Regions from separate parts of the Streptomyces sp. NPDC015661 genome, predicted to be linked through region 1. Evidence: riboswitches for the same ligand, from Rfam matches in the RefSeq annotation. Region 1 holds a riboswitch; the other holds the start of a gene.

Region 1 (4,406 bases):
TCACCACGTCCGCGTACTCGACCGGGTTCGGGTGCAGACCGGCGGCGACGAGACCCGCGAAGTGGGCCATGTCGACCCACAGGTAGGCCTCGACCTCGTCGGCGATCCGGCGGAACTCGGCGAAGTCCAGCTGGCGCGGGTAGGCGGACCAGCCCGCGATGATCACCTTCGGGCGGTGCTCCTTGGCGAGGCGCTCGACCTCGGCCATGTCGACCAGACCGGCCTCGTCCACGTGGTACGCGACCACGTTGAACTGCTTGCCGGAGAAGTTCAGGCGCATGCCGTGGGTGAGGTGGCCGCCGTGGGCCAGGTCCAGACCCAGGATCGTGTCGCCGGGCTGGGCGATCGCGAAGAGGGCGGCCTGGTTCGCGGAGGCGCCGGAGTGCGGCTGGACGTTGGCGTACTCGGCGCCGAACAGGTCCTTGATCCGGTCGATGGCGATCTGCTCGGCCACGTCGACGTGCTCGCAGCCGCCGTAGTAGCGGCGGCCCGGGTAGCCCTCGGCGTACTTGTTGGTGAGGACGGAGCCCTGGGCCTCCATGACCGCGACCGGAGCGAAGTTCTCCGAGGCGATCATCTCGAGGGTGGACTGCTGACGGCGGAGCTCGGCGTCGACGGCGGCGGCGACGTCGGGGTCCAGCTCGTGGAGGGGAGTGTTCAGAAGCGACATGAATCGATCCCTAGGGGGTCTCGGGCCCGGTCTCAGTTCCCGGCGGAGAACTTCGTGTACTCGTCGGCGGAGAGCAGGTTCTGCGGCTCGTCCGTGACGCGCACCTTGAACAGCCAGCCACCCTCGAACGGAGCCGTGTTCACCAGGGACGGGTCGTCCACCACGTCCTGGTTGGCCTCGACGACCTCGCCCGTGACGGGGGAGTAGAGGTCGCTGACGGACTTCGTCGACTCCAGCTCGCCACAGGTCTCGCCCGCGGTGACGGTGTCGCCGACGGCGGGGAGCTGGGCGTAGACGACGTCACCGAGCGCGTTGGCCGCGAACTCCGTGATGCCGACCGTCGCGACGCCGTCCTCGGCGGCCGACAGCCACTCGTGCTCCTCGGTGTAGCGCAGCTCGTTGGGGTTGCTCATGACCTGATTCTCCTGGATCGGGGGAGTACTGATGAACGTGGGTCTTACGGGGTGAGACGCGGAGTGAGACGAGTTCGTCACTTCTGGCGCTTGTAGAAGGGCAGCGCCACGACCTCGTAGGGCTCGTGGGTGCCGCGGATGTCCACGCCCACACCCGGGGTGCCGGGCGTGGCGTGCGCCGCGTCCACGTAGGCCATCGCGATCGGCTTTCCGAGGGTCGGGGACGGGGCACCGGAGGTGACCTCGCCGATGACCTCGCCGTCCTTGACGACCTGGAAGCCGGCGCGCGGGACCCGGCGGCCCTCGGCGACCAGGCCGACGAGCTTGCGCGGCGGGGCGGACTCGGCGCGCTCGGCGGCCTTCTCCAGGGCCTCGCGGCCGACGAAGCGGCCCTCGTTGGTCGTCTTCTCGAACTTCACGACCCGGCCGAGGCCGGCGTCGAAGGGGGTGAGGGCGGTCGTCAGCTCGTGGCCGTACAGCGGCATGCCCGCCTCCAGGCGGAGCGTGTCGCGGCAGGACAGGCCGCAGGGGATGAGGCCGACCGGGGCACCGGCCTCGGTCAGGGCCTTCCAGACGCCCTCGGCGTGCTCGGGCTTCAGGAACAGCTCGAAGCCGTCCTCGCCGGTGTAGCCGGTGCGGGCGATCAGCGCGGGGACGCCGGCGACCGTGCCGGGCAGGCCGGCGTAGTACTTGAGGCCGTCCAGGTCGGCGTCGGTGAGCGACTTCAGGATGCCGGGGGACTCCGGGCCCTGGACCGCGATCAGGGCGTACGCGTCGCGGTCGTCGCGGACCTCGGCGTCGAAGCCGTCGGCGCGGGCCACCAGGGCGTCCAGGACGATCTGGGCGTTGGAGGCGTTGGCGACGACCATGTACTCCGTCTCGCCGAGGCGGTAGACGATCAGGTCGTCGAGGATGCCGCCGTCCTCCTGGCAGATCATCGTGTAGCGGGCGCGGCCGTTGCCCACGGTCGAGATGTTGCCGACGAGGGCGTGGTCGAGGAGCTCCACGGCCTGCGGGCCCGTGACGGTGATCTCGCCCATGTGGGAGAGGTCGAAGAGGCCGGCCTTGGTGCGGACGGCGTTGTGCTCGTCGCGCTCGCTGCCGTACCGCAGCGGCATGTCCCAGCCGGCGAAGTCGGTCATGGTCGCGCCCAGCGAACGATGCAGGGCATCGAGGGCGGTCAGGCGGGGGGCAGTGCTCATGGGGTGGCTCCCGGGTCCCAAGGGCGTGATCGGTGACGAAAACACATGACGGGCGAGGACGTCCTCCCCATCTGTCATGGAACCTGAGAGGTTCACCGAGAGCATCTCGTCACCGAGGGATCGGCGCCGGGATATCGGCTTGCACCTTGGGTGGGGACACGACAGGTGTCCCGCTTTTCAGATCTGCCTCATCCACGCGGTACGGGGCCTGAGAGATTCAAGGGAGGGTCTTGCTCCTTCGGCGCCCGGACGCGCTCGGCGGTCCGGAACTCTCCCGCGCGGATTCGAGCGGCCGGTATGCGATTGTGCGGCGACTGTGCGCGCCTGGCGCGGACATCATTGCATGCGGTGTCGGCGGGGCAAATCGCTTGTGTCGCATTACCGATTCTTTACACTTCGTGGGCAAGGGTCTCCTCAGGTCTCCTGAGACCCGACAGGGGGAGAGCGATGAGGATCCAGCACACCGGCGCATACGCCACGAGTACCGGCATACCGTCCCAGCGGGCCCGCGCCCGGAGCCGCCGCCGCGGCCGCCTGCTGCGGGACCTGCGCGAGCGCGGCGGCCGAGGCCCCCGCGCCCTCACCTACGCCGCCGGCGACCTCGTCGTCGTCTCCGGACTGCCCGGCAGCGGCAAGTCCACCCTGATGAAGCGCGCCGCCGAGGGCAGCGGCATCGACTCCCAGGACGCCCGCGAGCGCTGGGAGGCCCGCATGCCCCGCCTCCTCCCGTACGCCGTCTACCGCCCCCTGGTCCGGATCGCGCACTACGCCGGACTGCGCCGCGCCCTGCGCTCCGGCGCGAGCCTGATCGTCCACGACTGCGGCACCCAGTCCTGGGTGCGCGGCTGGCTCGCCCGCGAGGCGAGACGGCGCGGCCGCGCCCTGCACCTGGTCCTCCTCGACGTCACCCCGGACACCGCGCGGGCCGGCCAGGAGGCCCGGGGCCGGGGCGTCTCCACGTACGCCTTCGCGCGGCACCGGCGGGCCGTCGGCCGGCTCCTCCGGGCCGCCGAGTCCGGCAGCCTCCCGCACGGCTGCGCCTCGGCGACCCTCCTCGACCGGGACGCCGCCGACCTCCTCCGCAGGATCGGCTTCCGGGAGGCCGCCTGAAGCGGGTCCGTGCACGGGGGAGGCGTCCCGCCCCGTCCCGGGACGGGGCGGGACGCCCGTACCCTTCCCTTTTGGCCACGGCGGTGCCGGGGCGGCGTTAGGGTGCTGCCGGGCGGCCGGTGCGGCAGGCCGTGCGAGAAGGGGAAACGCGACCGTGGACGTGACGTGGCCGGGCAACGAGCTCGAAGAGGTCCTTGCCGCCTCACTCGGCAACCCCGAGGCGGGAGCCCGACTGGTCGAGGTGCTGGGCCGCAGCCCGGTCTGGGTGCCCCTGCCCAACGGCGGCGGCCCCGAGAGCCAGAACCTCGACCTCGCCACCATGGAGATCGAGGGCGCGGCCTTCGTCCCGGTCTTCAGCTCCGAGCAGCAGCTCCTCGCCTGTGTCGGCGACCACATGTCCTTCACCGTCGCCCCCGCCCGTGACTTCGCCCGCGGACTGCCCCCGCAGCTCGGCATCGCCGTGAACCCGGGCGGCACCGTCGGCGTGCCGCTGCCCCCGCCCGCCGTCGCCGAGCTCTGCCGCGCCGGCCGCACCCCGCTCGACGGCCCCGCCGCCGGCGGCCGCGTCCGCCTCTTCGAGCCCGACTGGCAGGACGACCCGGTCGACTTCCTCGCCGCCGCCTCCGCCGAGTTCGAGGCCACCGGAGTCGTCGTCACCGCCCGCCGCGCCCTCGCCAGCGTCGAGGGCACCGAACCGGCCCTCTTCATCGGCGTCGAGCTGGGCGGCTGGGACGGCGTCGACCGCAACGCCCCCCTGGACGCCCTCGGCCGCGCCCTCGGCCGGGTCGAGGTCGCCTGGCCGGTCAACCTCATCCTGCTCGACATGGCGCAGGACCCGGTCGGCGACTGGATGCTGGAGCGGGTTCGCCCCTTCTACCAGCGCGCCGCCGTGTGAGCGGCCCCCTGTTTAAGCTGAACTGACTCGATCGCTGGACAGACGTACGTGGTGGACGGAAGAGGGGCGGGACCCAGGGTGAGCGCGTCAGGCACCGCTTCGGCCGGGACGGTCGA
Region 2 (4,406 bases), on a different contig from region 1:
CTCGTCGCGGTACTGGGCGATCTTGGCGCGCAGGTCCTCGACGTCGACCTCGCCGTCCTCCGCCGTCTTGACGACGACGACCTTCATGCCGGCCATCACCGCGGAGGCGGCGTTGGTGCCGTGCGCGGAGGACGGGATGAGGCAGATCGTGCGCTGCAGGTCGCCGTTGGCGCGGTGGTAGGCGCGGACGGCGAGGAGACCGGCGAGCTCGCCCTGCGAACCGGCGTTGGGCTGGATGGACACCTTGTCGTAGCCGGTGACCTCGGCGAGGCGGTCCTCCAGCTCGTTGATGAGCGTGAGGTATCCGGCGGCCTGGTCGACCGGCGCGAAGGGGTGGATCTGGCCGAACTCGGGCCAGGTCACCGGCTCCATCTCGGTGGTCGCGTTCAGCTTCATGGTGCAGGAGCCGAGCGGGATCATGCCGCGGTCGAGCGCGTAGTCGCGGTCCGCGAGCTTGCGCAGGTAGCGCAGCATCGAGGTCTCGGAGCGGTGCGCGTGGAAGACCGGGTGGGTCAGGTACGCGTCGGAGCGCAGCTGCCCGGCGGGAAGCGCGTCCTCGGTGACGGCGTCGAGGGCCTCGACGTCGGCCGTGACGCCGAAGGCACCCCAGACGGCGACGAGCTGCTCACGCCCGGTGGTCTCGTCGCACGAGACGGAGACGAGGTCGGCGTCGACGCGGTAGAGGTTCACCCCGGCCTCGCGGGCGGCGGCGACGACCTCGTCGGCCTTGCCGGGCACGCGGACGGTGAGGGTGTCGAAGTACGAACCGTGCACGACCTCGACGCCACCGGCGGTGAGACCGGCAGCGAGGATGGCGGCGTAGCGGTGCGTACGCTGCGCGATCTGCTTCAGGCCGTCGGGACCGTGGTAGACGGCGTACATGCCGGCCATGACGGCGAGCAGCACCTGAGCGGTACAGATGTTGCTGGTGGCCTTCTCGCGGCGGATGTGCTGCTCGCGGGTCTGCAGGGCCAGGCGGTAGGCGCGGTTGCCGTCGGCGTCGACGGAGACGCCCACGAGGCGGCCGGGCAGGGAGCGGGCGTGCTTGTCCTGGACGGCCATGTAGCCGGCGTGCGGGCCACCGAAGCCCATGGGAACGCCGAAGCGCTGCGTGGTGCCGACGGCGATGTCGGCGCCGAGCTCGCCGGGCGAGGTGAGCAGCGTGAGGGCGAGCAGGTCGGCGGCGACGGTGACGATCGCGCCGAGCTCGTGGGCGGCGTCGACCAGCGGCTTGATGTCGCGGACGGCACCGGAGGCGCCCGGGTACTGGATGAGCACACCGAAGACACCGCGCTCGGCGACCTCGGCGGGAATGCCCTCGCTCAGGTCGGCGACGACGACCTCGACACCGGTCGGCTCGGCGCGGGTCTCGATGACGGCGATGGTCTGCGGCAGGGCGTCGGCGTCGACGAGGAAGACGCCGTTCTTGACCTTGCCGACTCGGCGGGAGAGCGCCATGGCCTCGGCGGCGGCGGTGCCCTCGTCGAGGAGGGAGGCGCCGGAGGTGGGCAGACCGGTGAGGTCGGCGACCATGGTCTGGAAGTTGAGCAGGGCCTCCAGGCGGCCCTGGGAGATCTCGGGCTGGTACGGCGTGTAGGCCGTGTACCAGGCCGGGTTCTCCATGACGTTCCGGAGAATGACCGGCGGGGTGAAGGTCCCGTAGTAGCCGAGACCGATCATCGGGGCGAGGACCTGGTTGCGGTCGGCGAGCGTGCGCAGCTCGGCGAGAACCTCGGCCTCGGTGCGCGCGGCCGGCAGGCCCAGCGCCTCGGCGTTCTTGATGACGTCCGGCACCGCGGCGGCCGTGAGCTCGTCGAGCGAGCCGTAACCGACCTGGGCGAGCATCTTGGCCCGGGCCTCGGCGTCGGGTCCGATGTGCCGCTGCTCGAACGGGATGCCCTGTTCGAGCTCGGAGAGCGGAGTGCGGTTGGCGGTCATGTACGGAGGCCTCCTGGTCGTCACGACCTGCGAGGGGCACCACGGCGCGGGTACCCGGACGGCCTCCCCCTCTGTCATCTCAACCTGAGAGTTTCACCGGCACGCCTCGCGGCCCGCCGGCTTTCACCGTCGGTGAGAGCGGAATGCCGTCGGACATCCGCTCTGCTTTCCAGAGTGACCTCGTCCGCGCGGTACAGGGGCCTGAGAGATTCCGGGGAGGATTTGCTCCTTCGGCGCCCACCGGAAGGTTTCTCCGGGGGACTCTCCCGCACAGGGTCGACAGCCACAACCAGCCTACCAGCGAGGTTGCGGCTTCCATCGCTCAAGTGGCCGACATCCCAGATGTGCACTTTCGTAGGGGTGTAGAGCAGTTGCGACCAGTTGGAGGGACCGTGCAGACCGATATCGATCCGCGCAGCCTGATCGGCCGCAAGGCGTTCGACCGGAACGGGCAGAAGATCGGAACCGTGGACGAGGTGTACCTGGACGACGCGACCGGCATCCCGGAATGGGCCGCGGTCCGCACGGGCCTGTTCAGCAGGGACGCCTTCGTCCCCCTGGAGCCGAGCGCGCTGCTCGACGACGGCCTCCACATCCCGTACGAGAGGGCCCTGATCAAGGATGCCCCGGACTTCGGAGTGGGCCGCCACCTCTCGCCGGAGCAGGAACTCCAGCTGTACCGCCACTACAGCCTGACCCTCCCGCCGCCGCCCCCGGACACCCCGGACAAGGACTTCGGGCACCTGGCAGGCCAGGACGGCACCTGAACCCGCGGCAACACCCACCCACCCAGGGACCACCCCCGAAGGCCCACCAGGCACGCCGCAGGGGCCGACCGAGGGTCAAGCCCACAGGGCTACCAAGGACGCCGCCCAGACCGGCCTGAGGGCCGGCCCAGGGCCCGGGTGACGCACGGCTCCGAACGCCGCCGAGGGCGCTTTCCCGGCACAGGGGAGACCCGCACCTCTGCCCACCCAACCGCACGGTGGTGCGGATGGGAACAACAGCCCGGCCGCCAGGCCGGGAACAACGGCCCGGCCGCCAGGCCGGGAACAACGGCCCGGCCACCAGGCCGGGCACACCCCCCGCCAACGGCGCTCCACCCCCACGGGAGAACCCGCACCTCTGCGCACCAAGCCGCACGGGCGGGGCGGCTGAGCACCTCCAGCCCCGCCCCCAGCCCGGCCCCCGGGCCGCAAGGCCCACGGCCCACGGCCCACGGCCCACGGCCCACGGCCCACGGCCCACGGCCCACGGCCCCAGCCTCACGCCGCCGCATCCCCCCGCACCAGCGGCAACGGCTCCGACGGCTCCAGCTCCGGGTCGTCCACCGCGAAAGTCCGCACCCGCCCGGGCCCGGACCACGGCTCCTCGAACCGCACCGTGACCCGCCCGACCCCGCTCCCCTGGACCCACCCGGCCCCGTACACGGCGTGCCGTACGTCGTGTCCGGGCGCCCACACCCGCTCGGCGGCGGCCTCCGAAGCGGTGGAAAGCGCCGCCTCCACCTCCGCGGCCTCCTCGGGCGCGACCTCGTCCGCCGGCCGCTCCGAGGCCTCCGCCTGGGCGAAGAGATCCTCCTGCGTGTAGTCCGCCAGCCCGCTCACCCCGACCCCCAGCAAGCGCACGCCCCCCGTCGTGTCCACGGCCTCCAGGAGCCGCCCGGCGGCCTCCCGTACGACGCCCGGGTCGTCCGTCGGACCCCGCAGCGTCTCGGACCGGGTGAGCGTCGAGAAGTCGTACCGCCGCACCTTCAGGACGATGGTCCGCCCGGAGTGCCCGGAGGCCCGGAGCCGCCCCACGCACCGCTCCGCGAGCCGTTCGACCTCGATCCGGATCCGGACCCGGTCGTGGAGGTCCACGTCGAAGGTGTCCTCGACCGACACGGACTTGGCGTCCCGCTCGGCCACCACGGGCCGCTCGTCGTACCCCTGGGCCATCCGGTACAGCGAGGCCCCGTGCGCGCGTCCCAGGAGCCGTACGAGCTCGTCCTCGCCCGCTTCCGCGAGGTCGGAGACGGTGGTCATCCCGGCGCGCCGCAGATGCTCCCCGGTGGCCGGGCCGACCCCGGGCAGGATCCGTACCGATCGAGGCCCGAGCAGCTCCCGCTCGGTGCCGGGCTCGATGAGGACGAGCCCGTCCGGCTTGGCCTCCTCGGAGGCGATCTTCGCGATCATCTTGGAGCCGGCGAGCCCCACCGACCCGGTGAGCCCCGTCGTCGCGAGGATGTCGGCCCGCAGCCGCTCCCCCACGGCTCGCGCGCTCGCGCTGTCCTCGGCGACACCACCGGCTTCGAGGTCGACGAAGGCCTCGTCGAGGCTGAGGGGCTCGACGAGCGGGGAGAGCCGCCGGAGCAGCTCCATGACCTGCTCGCTGATGGAGCGGTAGAAGGCGAAGCGCGGCACGAGATACGCGGCGTTCGGCGCGAGCCGCCGCGCCTGGCCCATCGGCATGGCCGAGTGCACCCC

Evidence for each region. A riboswitch is a leader RNA that binds a small molecule or an ion and turns the genes downstream of it on or off. The one in region 1 is predicted to bind glycine.
Region 2: it holds a riboswitch for glycine, as region 1 does, so the genes downstream of both, gcvP (aminomethyl-transferring glycine dehydrogenase) here and gcvT (glycine cleavage system aminomethyltransferase GcvT) in region 1, are expected to answer to the same signal.

The regions. Positions count from the first base shown of each region.
Region 1 covers NZ_JBIBST010000008.1:240,475-244,880, forward strand. The annotation lists gene glyA (serine hydroxymethyltransferase) at 1-670, opposite strand, end outside; gene gcvH (glycine cleavage system protein GcvH) at 703-1,083, opposite strand; gene gcvT (glycine cleavage system aminomethyltransferase GcvT) at 1,161-2,285, opposite strand; glycine riboswitch at 2,473-2,572, opposite strand; gene ACF07V_RS23070 (AAA family ATPase) at 2,733-3,395, shown strand; gene ACF07V_RS23075 (enhanced serine sensitivity protein SseB) at 3,550-4,290, shown strand; gene ACF07V_RS23080 (enhanced serine sensitivity protein SseB C-terminal domain-containing protein) at 4,369-4,406, shown strand, end outside.
Region 2 covers NZ_JBIBST010000011.1:9,218-13,623, reverse strand. The annotation lists gene gcvP (aminomethyl-transferring glycine dehydrogenase) at 1-1,938, opposite strand, end outside; glycine riboswitch at 2,118-2,217, opposite strand; gene ACF07V_RS27830 (PRC-barrel domain-containing protein) at 2,331-2,705, shown strand; gene ACF07V_RS27825 (DNA polymerase IV) at 3,204-4,406, opposite strand, start outside.